Regions from separate parts of the Mesorhizobium sp. L48C026A00 genome, predicted to be linked through region 3. Evidence: riboswitches for the same ligand, from Rfam matches in the RefSeq annotation. Region 3 holds a riboswitch; each other region holds the start of a gene.
What was found. Region 3 has a riboswitch for cobalamin ahead of X738_RS46325 (aromatic ring-hydroxylating oxygenase subunit alpha). Riboswitches for the same ligand answer to the same signal wherever they lie in the genome.
Positions count from the first base shown of each region.

Region 1: another riboswitch for cobalamin. It lies ahead of X738_RS71820 (ABC transporter ATP-binding protein); the one in region 3 lies ahead of X738_RS46325 (aromatic ring-hydroxylating oxygenase subunit alpha).
Region 2: another riboswitch for cobalamin. It lies ahead of metE (5-methyltetrahydropteroyltriglutamate--homocysteine S-methyltransferase); the one in region 3 lies ahead of X738_RS46325 (aromatic ring-hydroxylating oxygenase subunit alpha).
Region 4: another riboswitch for cobalamin. It lies ahead of X738_RS56040 (DUF1636 family protein); the one in region 3 lies ahead of X738_RS46325 (aromatic ring-hydroxylating oxygenase subunit alpha).

Region 1 covers NZ_AYWU01000024.1:486-5,535, forward strand. The annotation lists gene groES (co-chaperone GroES) at 1-297, opposite strand; gene X738_RS71810 (bifunctional helix-turn-helix transcriptional regulator/GNAT family N-acetyltransferase) at 548-1,483, shown strand; gene X738_RS71815 (AraC family transcriptional regulator) at 1,583-2,413, opposite strand; cobalamin riboswitch at 2,679-2,883, shown strand; gene X738_RS71820 (ABC transporter ATP-binding protein) at 2,971-3,783, shown strand; gene X738_RS71825 (ABC transporter substrate-binding protein) at 3,780-4,727, shown strand; gene X738_RS71830 (FecCD family ABC transporter permease) at 4,757-5,050, shown strand, end outside.
Region 2 covers NZ_AYWU01000063.1:1,213-6,262, reverse strand. The annotation lists gene metE (5-methyltetrahydropteroyltriglutamate--homocysteine S-methyltransferase) at 1-2,198, opposite strand, end outside; cobalamin riboswitch at 2,293-2,493, opposite strand; gene X738_RS79710 (MFS transporter) at 2,996-4,624, opposite strand; gene X738_RS79705 (transposase) at 4,915-5,050, shown strand, end outside.
Region 3 covers NZ_AYWU01000001.1:162,474-167,523, forward strand. The annotation lists gene X738_RS46305 (ABC transporter ATP-binding protein) at 1-118, shown strand, start outside; gene X738_RS46310 (DUF680 domain-containing protein) at 309-545, opposite strand; gene X738_RS46315 (DUF680 domain-containing protein) at 620-844, opposite strand; gene X738_RS46320 (DUF680 domain-containing protein) at 912-1,118, opposite strand; cobalamin riboswitch at 1,626-1,828, shown strand; gene X738_RS46325 (aromatic ring-hydroxylating oxygenase subunit alpha) at 1,942-3,189, shown strand; gene X738_RS46330 (hybrid-cluster NAD(P)-dependent oxidoreductase) at 3,213-4,343, shown strand; gene X738_RS46335 (FAD-binding oxidoreductase) at 4,460-5,050, opposite strand, start outside.
Region 4 covers NZ_AYWU01000006.1:432,866-437,915, forward strand. The annotation lists gene cobN (cobaltochelatase subunit CobN) at 1-32, opposite strand, end outside; gene cobW (cobalamin biosynthesis protein CobW) at 51-1,088, opposite strand; gene X738_RS56040 (DUF1636 family protein) at 1,085-1,519, opposite strand; cobalamin riboswitch at 1,558-1,760, opposite strand; gene X738_RS56045 (winged helix-turn-helix domain-containing protein) at 1,790-2,989, opposite strand; gene X738_RS56050 (NADH-quinone oxidoreductase subunit A) at 3,323-3,688, shown strand; gene X738_RS56055 (NuoB/complex I 20 kDa subunit family protein) at 3,679-4,260, shown strand; gene X738_RS56060 (NADH-quinone oxidoreductase subunit C) at 4,266-4,865, shown strand; gene X738_RS56065 (four helix bundle protein) at 4,943-5,050, shown strand, end outside.

The sequences.
Region 1 (5,050 bases), on a different contig from region 3:
TCAGCCGATGATGCCCATGATGTCGGATTCCTTCATGATCAGAAGGTCTTCGCCATTGAGCTTGACTTCGGTGCCCGACCACTTGCCGAACAGGATGCGATCGCCGGCCTTGACGTCCAGCGGGACGAGCTTGCCGGCTTCGTCGCGGGCGCCGGAACCAACGGCGATGATCTCGCCTTCCTGCGGCTTTTCCTTCGCCGTGTCGGGGATGATGATCCCGCCGGCAGTCTTGGATTCGGATTCAACCCGGCGTACGACCACGCGGTCATGAAGCGGGCGGAACTTCGACTTTGCCATTTTTTATTCCTCGGTGAGAATGGTGAGAATAGTTCCTCCGTCCGGCGGCGCCGGACAAACCTATAAGCCCGGCGGCGCCGGACCTACGCTTAGCACTCACCAATGGCGAGTGCTAACGTGGCGGTGAGATAAGCCGGTGGCTGGCGAGAGTCAAGGCGCTGAGTGAGCTGATCGACAGCCGCAGCCTGCTTCGAACTGATACTTGACTAAGTCAACTAAGTGGTTGATCTTGTGCTGGCAGGAGGATGCCATGACGATTCATCATCAACCCGGCAGGGAGCGGATCGATGCGGTGCGGGGCTTCAACCGCTTCTACACCCGCCAGATCGGGCTGCTCGATGAAGGGCTGCTGAAAAGCGCCTTCTCGCTGACCGAGGCTCGGGTGCTCTATGAACTGGCGCATCGCGATGGCCTGACCGCCACCGATCTTGCGCGCGATCTCGGGCTCGACCCCGGCTATCTCAGCCGGTTGCTGAAAAAATTCGAGGAGCGTGGTCTGGTCGAGCGCGTGGCGACGCAAGCCGATGCTAGGCGCTCGTCGATTGCGCTGACGCCGGCGGGAAGAGCGGCGTTCGCGCCGCTGAACCAGGGTTCGCACGATCAGGTCGCGGCCCTGCTCGACCGGCTTTCCGCACCGGAACAGGACAGGCTGGTCAAGGCGATGCAGACGGTGCAGCGCCTGCTGGGCGAGAGTGCAGAGCCCAGGGTCCCTTACATGCTGCGGTCTTTGCAGGTCGGCGACATCGGCTGGATCATCCATCGCCAGGGCCTGCTCTACGCGCAGGAATATGGCTGGGACGAAACTTATGAGGCGCTGGTCGCCGAAATCCTCGGCGCCTTCGTCAAATCCTACGATCCGAAATGGGAACGCAGCTGGATCGCCGAGCGGGAAGGGGAAGCCGTCGGCTCGGTCTTTCTCGTGCGCCAGTCGGACGCGGTGGCGAAGCTGCGCCTGCTCTATGTCGAACCCTCGGCGCGCGGTCTCGGCATCGGCAGGCGGCTGGTCGAGGAATGCATCGGCTTTGCCCGTGCCAAGGGCTACAAGAAATTGACGCTGTGGACCAACGACGTGCTCACCTCAGCGCGTCGCATCTACGAGGCGTCCGGGTTCAAGCTGGCCAATCAGGAACGCCACCACGCCTTCGGCAAGGATCTGGTCGGCCAGAACTGGAATTTGGACTTGTAGCGTCTTTCCCCTCTCCCCTTGTGGGACAAGGGGAGAAGGCAAGATAAGGCGGAGCGCCTCGACACTAGTCTCCAACACAAGTTGAAAACTGGCCGTTCCTCACCCGACCGGTATCCAGATTTCCAGCCCGCCATTGCCGCTGCGCGGATCGAATTCGGGGCCGTAGCGCTCGAATTCGGGCGCGTCGGCAATCTTGTGCCCGGAGGCCGGCAGCCATTTGTTCCAGATCGTGTTGACCGTGCGGCGGATGGTCGAGATGTGGTCACGATGGGCGAACACGGCGTATTTCTGCGCCGGCACGCGTACGCGCGAAAACCCCTTCGGCAGGTCCGAAAAATCGGACACCTCGACGCCGGCGATATAGTCGAAATTGCCTGCATCGTCGCCGTTGACGCAGACGCCATAGGCGATGTCGCCGACCTCGCCTGGAATGTTGCCGACATAGGGGCCGAACCGCTGCCACTGCATCGGAATGCCGGCGCTGGTTTCGCAGCTGTAGCGCTCGCCGAGACCGGCGATGAGGAACGGCCGGCTGGTTTCGAAACGCGGCGGCTCGAGATTGGCGAGGAAGGACTGGTCCATCAGGATCGGCTCCACGAGATCGAGGTTTTTGAGCGAGCCTTGCGCGCGCACCAGTTCCGGCGTGGTGCCGAACTGGTCGCGGAAGGCACGGGTGAAAGCCTCATGCGAGGCATAGCCGGCGTCGAGCGCGACCGAGAGGATGTCCGGTGCGCCGGCGGCGAGCCTGCGCGCCGCCTCGGTCAGCCGGCGAGAACGCAGGTAGCCCATCACCGAACGTCCGGTCGCCGCACCGAAAGCCCGCGTCACGTGAAAGCGCGACACGCCGCTGCTGTTGGCGACATCGTCGAGCGAGATGGCCTCCGGCAGATGGCTTTCGACGAACCACAGCGCTTTCTCGGTCGGGTTCATATGGCTCCTTGCTGTGGGACTCCGCATTGGCCAGGTCATGGTATCGCTTCCTGGTGGAGGCAGTTTGATCGAAATTGCGCACCGCGCAATGCGACGGTGGTCGGCAAGTCCAAGGCGTTGGGCGAAGGGCTTGACGGGAGCAGGCGTTGTCTTTTAAGTAGTAACGTTATTACATTACGAGATTCGGTATGCTCGTTCTGACAAGACCATTGCTCGCGGGGCACTCCGAACCCCGGAAACTTATTGCGCTGGGATTGGCGGAAAACTAGGGGGGCTGACTGATGGTCCCCAAGCCGAAAGGCGAGGGGTGAAAAGGGAACACGGTGAGATCTTCGGATCGAGGCCGTGGCTGCCCCCGCAACTGTAAGCGGCGAGCAAAATCCGAAAATGCCACTGGCCGGCAAGGCTGGGAAGGCAGGATGGCGCAAGGACCCGCGAGCCAGGAGACCTGCCATCGCACGAGTTGACCGGACGGGGTGTGCCGGGAGGAGACGTGGACATCGGTCTTGTCGGCCGGTCCAGCTTCCTTCCGTCGCCATTGAGAAAGTGACGGTAAGTTGGACGCCTGCCAGCCTCTTCTTGAAGCGCGTGAACTGAGCGCCACGGCGAATGGCCAGCGCCTGGTCAGTGCGGTCAGCCTTTCGGTCGCGGCGGGAGACCGCCTCGCTATCATCGGTCCCAACGGCGCCGGCAAGACGACGCTGCTGCGCATGCTATGCGGCACGCTGCGTCCGAGCGCGGGAGATGTGAGATTTTCCGGACGCCGGCTGGAGACGTTTCCGGCCGCCGAGCGGGCGCTGCACATGGCGGTCGTCGGCCAGACCGATCAGCCCGATCCGCGGCTTGCCGTGATCGACTACGTCGGACTTGGGCGGGTCCCGCATGCCTGCTGGCGACGCAGGAGCGAGCAACGCGACGTCGTCGTCGAAGCGCTTCGCAGAACCGGCCTGCTGCCGCTGCTCGGCCGCACGATCGGCTCGCTGTCGGGTGGTGAGCGGCAACGCGCCCAGCTGGCGCGCGCCATCGCCCAGGAGCCGAAAATCCTGTTCCTCGATGAACCGACCAATCATCTCGATCCGCGCGCCCGCAGCGAACTTCTCGAACTCGTATCGCAGCTTGGCATGACCGTCGTGGCGGTGCTGCATGATCTGTCGCTGGTCACGCCATTTGCCACCAGGGTCGCGGTGATGAACGAGGCCCGCCTGCAGGCACTCGCCCGTCCGCGCGAGGCGCTGACCAAGCAGTTGATTCGCGAGATTTTCGGCGTCGAGGTGCTTCGGCTGCGCCATCCGACCGAAGACCGCGAACTCACGGTGTTCGAAGTCCCGAACCGTGCCTCTTCTGATCCAACCAAGGAGCAACATCCGTGAAACGCCTCGCACTGTCTTTTGCCTCTATGCTGCTTGCCCAGACCGCCTTCGCTTTCCCGGTAACAGTCGACAGCTGCGGCACGCCGCTGACGTTCGACGCCGCGCCGAAGCGCGCCGTCATCCAGGATATGAACATGGCCGAGATGGCCTTCGCTCTGGGGCTGCAACCGTCGATCGGCGGCCTGACCGGCATCACCGGATGGTACAAGGTCGGTCCGGAATTCAAGGCCGAGCAGGGCGCGATCCCGGAACTTGCGCCGAAATATCCGACGCTCGAAAACCTGGTCGCGGTCGAGCCCGATTTCTTCTTCGCCGGCTGGTATTACGGCATGAAGCCGGGCGGCGACGTAACGCCAGATACGCTGGCGCCGCACGGCGTCAAGACGCTGGTGCTGACGGAAAGCTGCGTCCATCTCGACAACAACCGCCCCGCCGCCTCGATGGACCTGCTCTACGGCGACATCGAAAAGCTGGGCAGGATTTTCGGCAAGCAAGCCAAGGCGGAAAAACTCGTTTCAGGCTGGAAAGCGCAACTCGCCGATATCACGGCAAAGGTCGGCGACCGCGAGCGGACGCGGGTGTTTCTCTACGACTCCGGCGAAGACAAACCCTTCACATCAGGCAAGTTCGCGATCCCCAGCGCCATGATCGCCGCTGCCGGCGGCGACAACATCATGGCCGACATGCAGACGAGCTGGGGCAACACGGACTGGGAAACGGTCGCTTCCCGCAATCCGCAGTTCCTGATCCTGCTCGACTACCAGGACGGCGGCGGTTACAGGAAACTGCTCGACTTCCTCAAAGTCCATCCGGCAATGAAGGAGACCGATGCGGTCAGGAACGAGCGCTTCGTCGCGCTGCGCTATGCCGAGCTGACGCCCGGACCTGCTAACATCGAGGCGATCGGCAAGATCGCCAGCGCGATACACCCGGAAGCCTTCTGAGCTTGCGCCACAGGGCATTCGAAATGGCCATGGCAGCAGGAGCGGCAGCAATCGCCGCGCTTGCTCTGCTGTCGATCGCCTATGGATCGACGGTCATAGCGTTGAGCGACGTGATTGCTGCGCTCGGACATGCGGCCGGGCTGGACGGAGACCTCGTGCCCGGCTCGCTCGGCAATATCCCGGTTGCCAAGATTGTCGTCGATCTCAGGCTGCCGCGCACCATCATGGCGATCTGTGTCGGCGCCGGGCTGGGCGTCATCGGCGCGCTGCTGCAGACGGTAACCCGAAACGACATCGCCGATCCGTTCCTGTTCGGCCTGTCC
Region 2 (5,050 bases), on a different contig from region 3:
AGCATGACGAGATCCGAAATCTCGCCGACTTCCGGGACCCGTGGTGAGTGAATGTCGTAGACTCCGGGCCCGATTTCATTCGGATATTTGGAGCTCGTGAAGGCGTCCAGCAGTTCCATTTTCGAGCGCGACGTCTCAATCGAAATTACATCCGCATCCATTCCAGCGATCGCGTCGATGATCTCGTTGAACTCCGAATAGCACATGTGGGTATGGATTTGAGTCGCGTCCTTTACACCCGTTGAAGCGATCCGGAAGCATTCGACAGCCCAGTCGAGATAGACTTTCCAGTCAGACTGGCGCAGTGGCAATCCTTCGCGAAACGCGGCCTCATCGATCTGGATCATCCTTGCGCCGGACCTTTCGAGATCCGTCACTTCGTCGCGGATGGCGAGCGCGATCTGGCGGCAGGCTTCGGAACGGGGTACGTCGTCGCGAACAAAAGACCAGTTGAGAATGGTCACTGGGCCCGTGAGCATTCCCTTCACAGGCTTTTCCGTAAGCGACTGGGCGAATTGCCACCAGCGCACCGTCATCGGATTGCGCCTCGATACGTCGCCGAAGATGATGGGGGGACGCACGTAGCGGGACCCATAGCTTTGTACCCAGGCATGCTGGGTGAAGGCGAAGCCGGACAGCTGCTCGCCGAAATGCTGTACCATGTCGTTTCGTTCGAACTCACCGTGCACCAGCACGTCCAGCCCGATCTCTTCCTGCCAGCGAATTGCAGCCTCGATCTCCTTCTTCAGGAAGGTCTCGTAGTCGACATAGCTCAGCTGGCCCTTCCCATGAGCGGCCCGCGCCCTGCATACCTGCGGCGTCTGCGGGAAGGACCCGATGGTCGTCGTCGGGAACGGCGGCAGCCCGAGCGTGCCGGCCTGGACTCTGGAGCGCTCGGCAAAAGCGCTCTCTCGTCGCTTCATGCTGTCGTCGATGCTGGCGATCCGCCCCTCGACAAGCGGGTCATGGATCTTCGTGGATGTCACGCGAGTGGCGGCAGCCTCGGCAGACGCTTTCAAAGCGCCTGCCACCGCATCCCTGCCTTGGGACAGGGCCCGGGCCAGCAACACCAACTCGTCGGTCTTCTGGGCCGCGAAGGCGAGCCACGACCTGATATCCGCGTCGATTTCCGTCTCCATGCGCAGGTCGATCGGCACATGCAGCATCGAACAAGAAGGCGCGATCTCGACGCGGTCCAAGGGCCAGCCGGCGACGATCGGTTTGATGCGGTCGAGAATGGCGGGCAGGTTCGCACGCCAGACGTTGCGGCCATCGATCAAGCCAAGCGAGAGCACCAGATCCTTCGGTGCGAGCCGACCCACCGTTTCCAGCTGCTCGGGAGCGCGCACGAGATCAATATGCAGCCCGGCCAGGGGCAGAGAAACCGCGGTTTCGAGATTGTCTCCCAGCGGCCCGAAATAGGTAGCCAGCATGATCTTCAGCTTGGGCGCGGCTTTTGACAGCTGGCCATAGGCGAATTCGAACGCAGCTCGTTCGTTGGGGTTCAGATCGAGGACAAGCGCTGGCTCATCGATCTGCACCCAGTCGGCTCCCGACAGCTTCAGCCTCTGCAGGAGTTGCTCGTAGACGGGCAGCAGCCGCGGCAGGAGCGCGATGGGATCGAATCCTTCGGCAGGCGATTTCGCCAGCTTGAGGAAGGTGATCGGTCCAAGCATGACTGGGCGTGTGTGAATGCCGAGCGCTTTAGCCTCGAGGAAGTAATCAACCGGCTTCGTCGACGAAAGGGCGAACGTCTGATCATCGTCTAGTTCCGGCACAATGTAGTGATAGTTTGTGTCAAACCACTTGGTCATTTCCATCGCGGTTACACTAGGCCCATGAGCCGCATGCTGTCCACAATCCTCCGTCTGACCTTGGTTGCCGCGCGCCATGGCGAAGTAGATGTCGAGTGGGACCTCGCCGCCATTCCAGGCGTAACGGGCTGGCACGGCGCCGACCATGACTGCGGTGTCGAGCACATGATCGTAGAGCGAGAAGTCGTTCGACGGGATTTTCGACACGCCGCGATCGCGCTGCTCCTCCCAGCTAGCGGCACGCAGCGCCTTCGCAGTCGTGAGAAGGTCGCCAGCGGAAGATTTTCCGGACCAGTAGCTTTCAAGCGCGAATTTCAGTTCTCGCTTACGACCGAAGCGCGGCACGCCGAGCGTTGCTACAGGAATTTGCTGAGAGACAGTCATGCCAACCCCGATGGTTGGGGCGTCGGTGACAAGGAAGGCGCTAGCAGGCCGGCACGAACGCCAGGCTGCAGCGGCCACCGAGACACCCGGCCCGTGGACGTAATTCGCCGTGGCAGGTCTCCTGGCTCGCGGGTCATAGCCTCTACCCGTCTTCCCAAGGCTATTTCGCCTCAGTGACATGAGTGGAGTTGGCTCGCCGCTAACAGTTGCGGGGGCAGCGCCGGCATCGCACCGGCTTCCCTCTTAGCTCCGCTGCGGCAGCGCCGTACGGAGAACCACGACACGGGAGACAATTACAGCAGTTCGCTTCCTTGTCAACGCCGCATAAAGAAATGTTTATGTCGTTATGTTAAATTCCCGTTGCATGTTTCCCAAAGGTCGTCTCGAAAGCGAAAACTGTGGGAGCCTTGAGCGGCCGGTAAATCAAAGCAATGACGCACGGCGCCCTTGTCCAGGAGGATAGGAGTTCGTCGGCTGCCGGCGGCAAACATACCGGCAAGCGCCTTGGTGCTGCTTCCCGCATCATGCGAACGCCACCTCGGCGTCGCACTTCGGCTCCGAGGTTCCGACCGCTTTGTTGGTGATCTGCTCGCGACCACATTCGCCTCAATGGCGAGGCAGTTACCCATGTGGAAGGTCTTGGCCGTGCCGCCGTCGGTGACACGACACAACGATTTCGAGGGGAGCACCCGAGGCCAAGTGCAGCGGCCTGTTGCGAAGTGATCGAGGCCAATGTCTCGAACTGCTGTTCGCAGCCCACCGGCTCAAGCTAACCTGGCTCAAACCACCGGGCCAGCTCAAGTCCTGTCCAAGTGAGGCCTGAGCGGCAAATCGTCGTGCACGCGCACGGTTTGGCGTTCGATCTTGTAATGCGTCTTGGGCGGGCAATCGCCACGGTGCAGCGCTTCCAGGCGCGCAACGATTTCGGCGTCATCCTGGGTCTGCCTGTTGTTGTGGCGAACGTACTCGACCCAAGTTGGCACGTGATAACACTCGGTCCATAGTTCGGGCTTTTCCAGGTCACGCAGCAACGCCCATTGTCTGGCGCCATCTCGCAGCCGGGCTTTTCGCCACGATGTCATCACACTGAGAAATTCCGGGACATCTCTCTGATCGATACGATAATCGACCATCACCATGATCGGACCGCTTCGTGGCCGCAGGTCAAGTTGCAGCGTCGGTTCGCTGAACTTGTTGGTCGGATCCAGATTGAGCGTTTCGAAATCCGGCTGACGCAGAACGATCCCCATCAGTCCCCCAATCACAAGAACCACGCTGGCGACGAGGAAGGCTCCCGAAACACCTTGGACATCCGCCAGTTCGCCCCAGAGCCAGCTTCCCGCCGCCATGCCGCCATATGTGGCCGTCTGATAGAGAGACAGGGCGCGTCCAACCACCCACCGCGGCGCCGAAAGCTGCACTGTGACGTTAAACAGCGAGAATGATTGAATCCAGGCCGCACCGGCTGGCATGAGGAGCAGACAGCTCAGCCAAACGTGCTCACTCCATGCCAGAAAGAAGCAGCTGATCGCCAGTATAAAGAACGCACCGCGAATGACCCATTCGTTGGAGAGAACTTCTCGGACCCGCCCGATGAGGAGCGCGCCGCAAATCGCTCCCAGGCCGAAGAAGCCGAGCATCACGCCGTAGGTGACCGCGGTCCCTTTGACCTGTTCGCGAGCAACCAACGGCAGGAGAGCCAAAATGACAACGGCGGTGAGGCCGAAAATGAAACTCCGGCACATCACCTTGAGAAGGTTCGGCGACAAGAGCACGTAACGGAAGCCCGCCGCCATCGCACTGCCGAAAGCCTCCCGCGGCAGCGCTTGTCGTGCCCGTACGGCTTTCCACCGCAACAGCGCAGCGATCAGAGCGAAGTAGCAAAAGACGTTGAAGAGGAACGCGAAGGCCGCACCGGCTGTGGCCACGATTATGCCGCCAATCGCCGGCCCGACGCTGCGCATGAGATTGTAGCTCATGCCGTTGAGCGCAACCGCGCTAGGCAGGTGTTCGCGAGGCAGGATGTCTCCCATCGAGGCTTGCCAAGAGGGATCGTGCAATGCCCAACCACAGCCGATCAGGAAGGTGAGACCCAGAAGGGTCCAGGGTGTCATTGCCCCCGCATAGGTCAGGAACGCCAGGAAGGCGGATACGCAGACCATCAGCAGTTGCGCAGTCAACATGATCCGGCGACGGTCAAAGTTGTCCGCGAGCGCTCCCGCCCCGAGCGAGAAGATCATGTAGGGGAGGGTGGTCGATGACTGGACGAGCGCCACCATTCCATGGGAGGTGGCGATGCTCGTCATCAGCCAAGCCGCCGCCACACCTTCCACCAGGGTGCCAAGGTTCGAAACGAGTGCAGCCGACCATAGCGAACGGAAGGTCTTGTGCTGAAAGGGAACGAGTGAAGATGTTCTCTTCGCCATTGTGGGAAGCTTCGGGATCGACCACGCGGCTGGATTTGGTTCGCCTCACTCAACCATGGCCTCGCCGTACAAGCCAAGCTGCCACAGTGGCGCGCCTGCTAACCCAGAAAACTTGGCGGCCTTACAGGCATGCGCAGGACGCGCGAAGCCGCTCAAATCTCCCCAGATGGGTCAGCCATCGAAGACCGGCATCACTTGCCCGTTGAGCGGCTATACGATAATGCTCCGCGCTAAGCGGGAAGCGCCAAAAATTCGAGCGGCGACTTCATTCTTCTATTCAGGAAGGAACTATGAGGCGGCAGACGCGACCATTCACCGTGGAAGTCAAACAAAAGCGCAATTATCAAAAATCCGCACGTTCCATCTGGGGCAATTTCGACATCGCCGCCGCGATGGCCGAGACAACAAAGGAAGTCGAGCCGTTAA
Region 3 (5,050 bases):
TGTCGGGGTCAAGCGCGGCGCTGCGCTGCGGTTGAATGCCGATGCCGGCGACCTGCATATTTTCGATGCCGACGGACATTCATTCACGCTCCACAAAGCGGAAGCAAAGGCAGCCTGAGAGCAGCAGCCGAACTGATGGATGTTTGGTGACCCAAAAACGAGAGCGGCGGGCAAAGCCGCCACTCTTGTGCGTTCCGGTCGCTGTTAGAGCGACGTGCGTCCAAGTGGACGCACAAAGGTACGCTCCAACACTTTAACCCTGCGCATCGTGCTTTCCGAAAATCGGAACCGATTTTCGGGCCGATGCGCTAGCGGCCGAACAGGTTCCGGTCGCTGCCCTGCGGGGCGGACTTCTGTACGTCGCCCGACGAGTTGAGCAGCTTGTAGACCGGCGAGCCGGTATTGCGTACCGAAGAAGTCTGCGTGTTGTCGACGTTGATGGTCGCCTGCTTGTTGATGTCGGTTCTGCCAAAGTTGTCGCTACCGGCAAAAGCGCCGCCCGCAGCAATCAAAAGCGCGGCGGCGGTAAGAACGATCTTCTTCATTTTCAAAACTCCTGGATTTTCTTGGTTCCGCCAGCCCGGCGGGCAAATGCCGCCGCCGCTGTTGGAACGAACTGTTAGTTGTTGCCGAACAGGTTACGGTCGCTGCCGTTGACGGGTTTCTCGTCAGCCGGAACCGGATTCTGCGCCGAAGCCGAATTCCGAATCGAAGCCGTGTACGAGTTGCTGTCGACCGCAGCGGCCGGCTGGTTGGCGCCGTTCGATCCAAAGTTGTCGCTGCCGGCAAAAGCGCTGCCGGAGATGGCCACAATGGCGGCGGTGGCAAGAATGAGCTTCTTCATTTCAAATACTCCTGAGTTCCTCAGATCCCGAGCGGCGGACCGCCACTTTGCTGTTTGGGACCAGCTGTTAATTGTTGCCGAAAAGGTTGCGGTCGGCGCCCTGGCCAACGGGCTGCTTTTCAGCGTGAGCCGGCGTCTGGACAGAGGCCGTATACGAGCTGTCGACCGCGACGGCCGGCTGGTTGGCGGCGTTGGACCCATAATGGTCGCTGCCGGCAAAGGCGCTGCCGGTGATGGCCAGAGCGGCGACGGCAGCAAGAGCGATCTTTTTCATTTTAGTACTCCAGTATCTTGGTCTTCAGTCCGTCTAGCGGCGTGTCTTGGGAGGATGCGCGCGTCGTTCGGATAGCCCCGATGTGGGAAGGCCATTCGGCGGATTCCAATCACGAAGTTGTTCTGTGTGGACCAAGAATCTACACCTTGAAATTGTACCAGAGGCATCTACCACTATGGTTTTATGGTTCGTTTTCAATATTTTATGCCAAATTTGCCGTTCGACGATTTGACGGATTGGCGGATCTGCGTTCACTGCGTGCTGCACGCATTGTCAACAGAAACGAACCGTTCGGTTCGATTTTAGAAGCGGCTAATAGTCACTTTTGTAAACTGTTAACCTTCCTGGTCTCCGCCGCGGGTCGGATTCGATGTCACGGCAGCCGACAATGGCCGCCGACAAAGCGGGTTTCAGCCCTGCAGATATAAACCTGCAGGTTTCGCCGGCGGTGTCGCGCCGCATGGATACGATGTCGCTTTCATGCCGGCAGTCAGCCGGCCGGCATGATTAGATCACGCCATCTCAGGTGCCGCTTGGTGACGACGAAGCGGAGAATTGGGAAGCCGGTCAGAACCCGGCGCTGCCCCCGCAACGGTGGTGGAGTTCAAGTCGCAACGGGAGACCACTGGGCCACAAGCCTGGGAAGGTGTCGCGACGAGTCCGCAAGGACACTCCAGAGCCCGGAAACCAGCCCGAGATTTTCAGACTCGACTGATCGCGGTGGGCGGTCAAGAGGTGGATGATGCACGTCCGGCCCTGTCGCCGGCGTGCAAACGGTCCTCCCTCCATCACCACCAGTTCAGTCCTTACACGAGGACAGGACATGGACGCGCGCAACGACATGCTGAGGCTCTTGCACGGCCGCAGGCAAGGCTATTCGCTCGAGCAGCCCTTCTACACCGATCCAGATTTCTTCAAGCTCGACATGGAGCTGATCTGGTATCGCGACTGGCTGTTCATCGGCCACGATTGCGAGTTGCCGAAAGCTGGCAGCTATATCACCGCCCAGATCGGCGACTATCCGGTCGTGCTGGTCCGCGACCAGCAAGGCAAGATCAATGCCTTCCACAATTCCTGCCGGCATCGCGGCAGCCGTGTCTGCAATGCCGACAAGGGCACTGCGGCGAAGCTGGTCTGCCCCTATCACCAGTGGACCTACGAGCTGGACGGCCGGCTGTTGTTTGCTCGCCAGATGGCAGACGGCTTCGACAAAAGCCAGTTCAGCCTGAAGCCGGTGGCTTGCGAAAGCGTTGGCGGCTACATCTTCATCTGCCTGGCCAACGAGCCGGCCGACTTCGCGCCGATGCGCGCCATGATCGAGCCTTACCTCCTGCCGCACCGGCTGCGCGAGGCAAAAATCGCCTTCGAATCGACCATCGTCGAGAAGGGCAACTGGAAGCTCGTCTGGGAGAACAACCGCGAGTGCTACCATTGCGCCGGCAACCATCCGGAACTCTGCAAGACATTCCCGGAAGCGCCGACCGTGACCGGCGTGCAGGGCGCCGACAGCGATCCAGAGATGCTCGCGCACTGGGCGAAATGCGAGGCGGCGGGCTTGCCGAGCAAGTTCCGCATCGATCCGGCCGGGCAGTATCGCGCCACCCGCGCGCCGCTGCTGCGCGACGCCGTCAGCTACACGATGACGGGAAGACGCGCGGTGAAGAAGAAACTTTCCGACAGCGTTTCGACCGACCGTATCGGCTCGCTGCTGCTCTATCACTATCCGACGAGTTGGAACCATATCCTCGGCGATCATGCCGTCACCTTCCGCGTGCTGCCGATCAGTGTCACGGAAACGGCCGTCACCACCAAATGGCTTGTCCACAAGGACGCGGTCGAAGGCGTCGATTACGACCTCGCCGAACTCACCCATGTCTGGACCGAGACCAACGACCAGGACCGTCGCATTGTCGAGGAAAACGCCTTCGGCATCCTGTCGCCGGCCTATGAGCCCGGCCCCTATTCGGAACTGCATGAGGGCGGCGTCATCCAGTTCGTCGAATGGTACGCCTCCTTCATCGGGCCGCGCCTTGCCGAGGCCGGGCGGCCGGCGCTGCGCAGCGTCGCCTGAGCGAGGTCAAGGGGATGAATGCGATGACGGACCTTGGCCTCTACCGCCATCTCGACGAGATGGCGCCCTGGAACGACAGGCTCCAGGTGCTGGAAGTCATCGGCGTCAGCGACGAGGCGCCTGACGTGAAGACCTTTACCTTCCGCTCTGACAACCAGACCTGGTTCCGCTACAGACCGGGGCAGTTCGTGACGCTGGAACTGCCGACCACCGAGGGCCTGATGATGCGGACCTATACGCTGTCGTCCTCGCCGTCGAGGCCGTTCTCGATCGCGGTGACGGTGAAAGCGCAGGCCGGCAGCCTCGGCACCCGCTGGATGTTCGACAATTTGAAGCCCGGCGTTCACGTGAAGGCCTATGGGCCGGCGGGCGACTTTTCGCTGCACAGCCATCCAGCGGCCAAGTATCTGTTCATTTCGGCCGGCTCAGGCGTGACGCCGATGATGTCGATGCTGCGCTGGCTGAACGACTGCGCGCCATGGACAGATGTCGGCTTCGTCAACTGCGCGCGAAAGCCCGAGGAGATCATCTTCCGCAAGGAGCTCGAGCTGCTCGGCAGCCGCATGCCGGGCCTGACGCTCGGCTTCATGATCGAGGAGCGGTCCAGCCGTGAGGGCTGGTTCGGCCATATGGGCCGGATCGACGCGATACGGCTGCCGCTGCTGGCGCCCGATTTTCGCGAGCGCGAAATTTTCTGCTGCGGCCCCGACCCGTTCATGCGCGCCGTGCGGCAGATGCTGGAGGCGGCCGGCTTCGACATGGCCAACTATCATCAGGAGAGCTTTGCGGCCCCGGCGGTGGAGGAAATTCCGGCCCCGTTCGGTTCGCCGGCAGAGGGTGGGCCGGCAAAAGGTGGGCCAGCAGAGGGCGGGATCGAGGTACCTGCCGAGGCCGCAACGCCGATCCGCTTTTCGCTTTCGGATATTGATGCCGAATGCGTTGCCGGCCAGACCGTGCTGCAGACGGCGCGCGCTTCGGGCGTACGCATCCCCGCAGCCTGCGAGTTCGGCCTGTGCGGAACCTGCAAGGTGAAAAAGGTCTCGGGCACGGTCGAGATGAGCCACAATGGCGGCATCCTCGATCACGAGATCGACGACGGCTTCATCCTTGCCTGCTGTTCGAAGCCGCTGACGGCGATCGAGATCGACGCCTGACCGGCGGGGAGCTTAAAGCGCGTCGCGGCTGAATGGATTCATGCGACGCGCTTTAAGTTATTGTTTTTATGCATGTCGTCATCGCAAAACCGCTGCACACTTTTGCGTGACATGCATTAAACCCCGTAGCGTTCGGTGCGGATGAGGCTTGCCGGCACACCGGCATCGATCAGCGCCTGGGCGGCGGCCGACACGAACGCATTCGAGCCGCAGACAAAGGCGAACCTTGGCGGCGCGGGCAGCCGCAGCATCGATTGCTCCATCATCGCGGCATCGACCCGCCGCGAATAGTCTGACGGGCGCCGGGCGGCCTCGCGGGTCAGCGCCAACACCAGATCGAAGCCGTCCCGGCGATCGTGGAAGTCGATCAGCTCGTCGCGAAAGATCACCTCGTCCCAGGCCCGTGCGGAAAATACCAATGCCACGGGCACCGCCGATCTGCGCGCGGCGCGATGGCGGATCATCGCCATCAGCGGTACCACGCCGGACCCGCCGCCGACCAGCAGAAGCGGGCCGCCGTCGCTGTCGGACCAGACGAAATGGCCACCGAGCGGTCCGCGCAACTCGACCTCGTCGCCAACCGCCGCGATATCGTGGAAGAAGGGCGAGATCTCGCCATCATCGAGCCTTTCGATCGCCAGCTCGATCGTCTCGCCGGCTTCCGGCGCCGAGGCGATTGAGTAGGAGCGGCGCGCCTGATAGCCGTC
Region 4 (5,050 bases), on a different contig from region 3:
AGCGAGGCGGATGTGGTGGTGAGGATGTGCATAGCGGCTCGTGCCTGAGGTCAGCCGGCGAGAATACGCTCGATGGCCGGGCGGTTCAGCCCTTTCAGGCCGATGACGACGAGGCGCGAGCGGCGGTCGTCGTCGGCAGTCCAGGCGCGGTCGTAGTAGTGGTTGACGCGCGGCCCGACAGCCTGCAGCAACAGTCGCATCGGCTTGCCGCCGACCTCGACGAAGCCTTTTACGCGCAGCACGTTTTCTTCCTCCGCCGCCGTGGCGACACGCAAAGCCAGCTCATCGGGATTGGCGATCGACGGAATGTCGATGACGAACGAGTCGAAATCGTCATGCTCGTGATCGAGCTCGTCGTCGTGGTGGGTCTTGCGGTTCTCGATGTCGTCCTCGACGGCAAGGCCGAGGCCGAGCAGCACGGAGGGATCGACCTTGCCCTGCGAGGCCGGCACGATCTTCACCGCGCGGGCGGCGTGCTTGCCGATGACGGCATTGGCGCGGGCCGAGCCGGCGGCGTCCATCAGGTCGCTCTTCGACAATATGATCAGGTCGGCGCAGGCGAGCTGGTCCTCGAACACCTCCTCGACCGGATCGTCGTGGTCGAGCGTCTCGTCCTGCGCGCGCTGCGCCTGCAGGGCGTCCATGTCGTTGGCAACGCGGCCTTCGGCCAGCGCCGGTCCGTCGACCACGGCAATGACGCCGTCGACCGTCACCCGGCTCTTCACCGTCGGCCACTGGAAGGCCTGGACCAGCGGCTTGGGCAGGGCCAGCCCGGAGGTTTCGATCAGGATATGGTCGACCCTGGGCGTCAGCGACAGGATCTGGTCGAGCGCCGGGACGAAATCGTCGGCGACGGTGCAGCAGATGCAGCCATTGGCCAGCTCGACGATGTTTTCCTCAGGGCAGGTGTCGATGCCGCATCCCTTAAGAATCTCGCCATCGATGCCGATGTCGCCGAACTCGTTGACGATGATGGCCAGCCGCTTGCCGCCAGCGTTTTCGAGCAGATGGCGGATCAGCGTCGTCTTGCCGGCGCCGAGGAAGCCGGTGACGACGGTGCAGGGCACGCGCGAGACGGAAGTGGTCATATCTGGTCCTTCAAAAGGTCGAGGGGAGGGATGCGGGCAACGAGGCCGCGCTTCAGGCAATCGGGGCGGCCGCGCCATGGCATGAGGCCGTCGGTCGAGGTGGCGAAGAGTCTTGCGCCGGTGATGAGATCGGCGCCGCTGGTCACGGTCAAGTCGCCGAAGACATAGCTCCAGCAGCCGTCGCGCAGGATAGCGGCGCTGAGGCGGCGCTTGCAGTTGCCGAGGCATTCGACGCTGCGGATACGGATGTTTTCGCCCGAGGCGGCGCGGCGCGTATCTTCGGCCAACAATTCGCCGGCGCGGGGATGGCCGTCGGAGCCGGTCTCGTCACGGCAGGAGGCGCAGACGATCACGGTGACGTCGGCCAGAGCATCATCATCGCCGGACAATACGCCCGCTGTCTCAGCCGAAAAACTGCTGTCGCGTTCCAAATCAGGCTCCTTGCCCGGAAAACCCGCCAGGCGATCGGATTCTTATGTCCTAGACGGCAGGTCTCCTGGCTCGCGGGTCATCGCCTTGGTGCCGCCTTCCCGGGATTTTCCCAGTGGTTATCGGCCTTGGCTCGTCGCTTACAGTTGCGGGGACAGCCGCGGATTTGAAATCGGATTTCGCACCGCATTCCCTCTTGGCTCCTCCCTTTGCCGAGAGGAGACCGTCTGAACCGGATTTAGGCTTGTGGAGGCAGTCGTGTCAACGCACGTCTACGACGCCGCAATGTCGGCGAGAGCCGAACCCAGATCCCCGGCAGGCGTCACCTCGATGCGTTCGAGCCCGAGCCAGCCTTGCATCAACTGCAATTCCTCAAAAAGTTCGGCGGCGGTTTGCGGCGGCGCGCCGGGCTCGGCATAGGCGGCATGGACGCGCAGCACGCCGGCCCGGCGGTCAGCCCTAAGGTCGATGCGCGCCACGATCCTTTCGCCGAGCAGGAACGGCAGCACATAATAGCCGTATTGGCGCTTTTCAGCAGGGGTGTAGATCTCGATGCGATAGCGGAAGTCGAACAGTCTTTCCGTACGCGTCCGTTCGAAGACAACCGGATCGAACGGAGCGAGCAAGGCGCGCGCCTCGATCTTGCGCGGAAAACGAACGTCCTTGTGAAGATAGGCGGGCTTGCTCCAGCCTTCGACCCGAACCGGCAAAAGATCACCGCCGTCGACCAGTTCCTCGATGCGGCCTTTGATATCAGCGGGAGAGAGGCGGAAATAGTCGCGCAGGTCGCCTGCTGTGGCGACGCCGTGGGCGCGGGCGGAGATGCGCAGCAATTCGCGGTGCGCATCCTCAGGCGAGGGCACCGGCAGGGCAAGTATTTCCGGCGGCAGCACGCGCTGCGGCAGATCATAAAGCCGCTCGAAGCCACGACGTGACGCCGTGGTGATGCGGCCGGCCCAGAACAGCCATTCGAAAGCGTGCTTGGCGTCGCTCCAGCCCCACCAGCCGCCGGAGCCTTTCTGGCCTTCCAGGGCGGAAGCGGCGATCGGGCCGCGTTCGACGACCTCGCGATAAATATCTTCAATGTAGGCGGCGCGCTCGCGGCCCCACTTGGCCAGCCCGTTATACATTTCCTCGCCACGTTCGGCCCGTTCCATGCGCCAGCGCATCAGCGGATAGGTCTCGACCGGCAGAAAGGAGGCTTCGTGCGCCCAATATTCGAAGACTTTGCGCTTGCGCGTCACGGCGGCGTTGTCGAGCAGGGCGAGCGGGTAGGGGCCAAGCCGCGAATAGAGCGGCATATAATGGGCACGCACCACCGCGCTGACGGAATCGATCTGCAGCAGACCGGTCCGGCCAAGCACACGGGCCAGATGGCGGCGATCGGGCGTGCCGTTAGGGCGAGGATCGGCAAACCCCTGTGCGGCAAGCGCGATGCGCCGGGCCATGGCGAGCGAGATTTTTTCCTTCATGCAGACGGCACTCTGTCGGCGTTCGACCAAAGGTGGGAGAGATGATTCCGCCATGCTAGCAGGGTTTTGGCGGTATCCATGTCAGGAGAGAAAAGTGGAGTAAAAAGTGAAGGAAATCAAACAGGAGCGGATTGGACCAGTTTATCCGGATATGCCGTCGAGCACCGTGTTTTGAACAAGGTTTGACTTGCTTCGCCGAAAGCCCTGCGCTAACCCTCGCCGCGTTGCAGCATAGCGCCTCCTAAAACGGTTCAGTGGTTAAACTGTCACGCTTCCGCAAGTGGGTCCGGTGCTGTAATCAGAGTGGATTGGCCGCCAACGGAAAGCTGCAGCATGAACGCATTGTTGAGTTCGTACCTGCCCATCGTCCTGTTCATCGGCGTGGCGCTGGTCGTCGGCCTGGCGCTGCTTGCCGCACCCTTTCTGGTGGCCTACCGCAATCCCGATCCGGAAAAGCTTTCCGCCTATGAATGCGGCTTCAACTCCTTTGACGATGCCCGCATGAAGTTCGACATCCGCTTCTACCTGGTGTCGATCCTGTTCATCATCTTCGATCTGGAAGTGGCCTTCCTGTTTCCGTGGGCAGTGTCTTTCAGCCAGATCGGCATGCTGGGTTTCTGGTCGATGATGGTGTTTTTGGCGGTGCTGACCATCGGCTTTGCCTATGAATGGAAGAAAGGAGCGCTGGAATGGGATTGAGCGACAATTCCGGCACGCTCGTCGCGCCGAAGCCAAAAGGCATTCTCGACCCCAGCACCGGAAAGCCGGTGGGGGCGAATGATCCCTTCTTCCTCGAGATCAACGACGAGCTTGCCGACAAGGGCTTTCTCGTCACCTCGACCGAGGCGCTGATCACCTGGGCGCGCAGCGGCTCGCTGATGTTCATGACCTTCGGTCTTGCCTGCTGTGCGGTCGAGATGATCCACACCTCGATGCCGCGCTATGACTCGGAGAGGTTCGGCGTTGCGCCGCGCGCCTCGCCGCGCCAGTCCGACATCATGATCGTCGCCGGCACGCTGACCAACAAGATGGCGCCGGCGCTGCGCAAGGTCTACGACCAGATGCCGGAGCCGCGCTACGTCATCTCGATGGGCTCCTGCGCCAATGGCGGCGGCTACTATCACTATTCCTATTCGGTGGTGCGCGGCTGCGATCGCGTCGTGCCTGTCGACATCTATGTGCCCGGCTGTCCGCCTAGCGCGGAAGCGCTGCTCTACGGCATCCTTCTGTTGCAAAAGAAGATCCGCCGCACCGGCACGATCGAGCGGTGAGCGCGATGATGAGCCTGAATGAACTCTCGACCTATCTCGGCGAGAAGCTGAGCGGCCGGATCGGCGATGCGGTGCTTGCCTATGGCGAACTCACGATCTCGCTCGAGCCGCACGATCTGATCGAGGTGGTGAGCTTCCTGCGCGACGATCCAAAATGCCAGTTCATCTCGATCATCGACGTTTGCGGCGCCGATTATCCGTCGCGGGCCAAGCGCTTCGACGTCGTCTATCACCTGCTGTCGCCGAAGCAGAATATTCGCATCCGCATCAAGGTCCAGGCCGACGAGGAGACGGTGGTGCCATCGATCACCGGCGTTTATCCCGGCGCCGACTGGTTCGAACGCGAGACCTACGATCTCTATGGCGTGCTGTTTTCGGGCCATCCCGATTTGCGCAGGATCCTGACGGACTACGGCTTCGAAGGTCATCCGCTGCGCAAGGATTTCCCGCTGACCGGTTTCGTCGAGGTGCGCTACGACGACGAAGCCAAGCGGGTCATCTACGAGCCGGTGGAATTGAAACAGGAATTCCGCAATTTCGATTTTCTCTCGCCATGGGAAGGGACGGACTACGTTCTGCCGGGCGACGAGAAGGCGAAACAGTGAATGGTGAATAGTGAATAGTGAATGGAAAGACGGGATGAGACGTCCGGGAAAATCAACGACTATCGAGATTTGAACGTATGGAAAGATTCGATGGATTGGCTGCGGACATTTATCTCGCGACGAAAGCATTCCCGCGAGAGGAAATGTTCGGCATGACATCGCAGATGCGGCGCGCGGCATCGTCG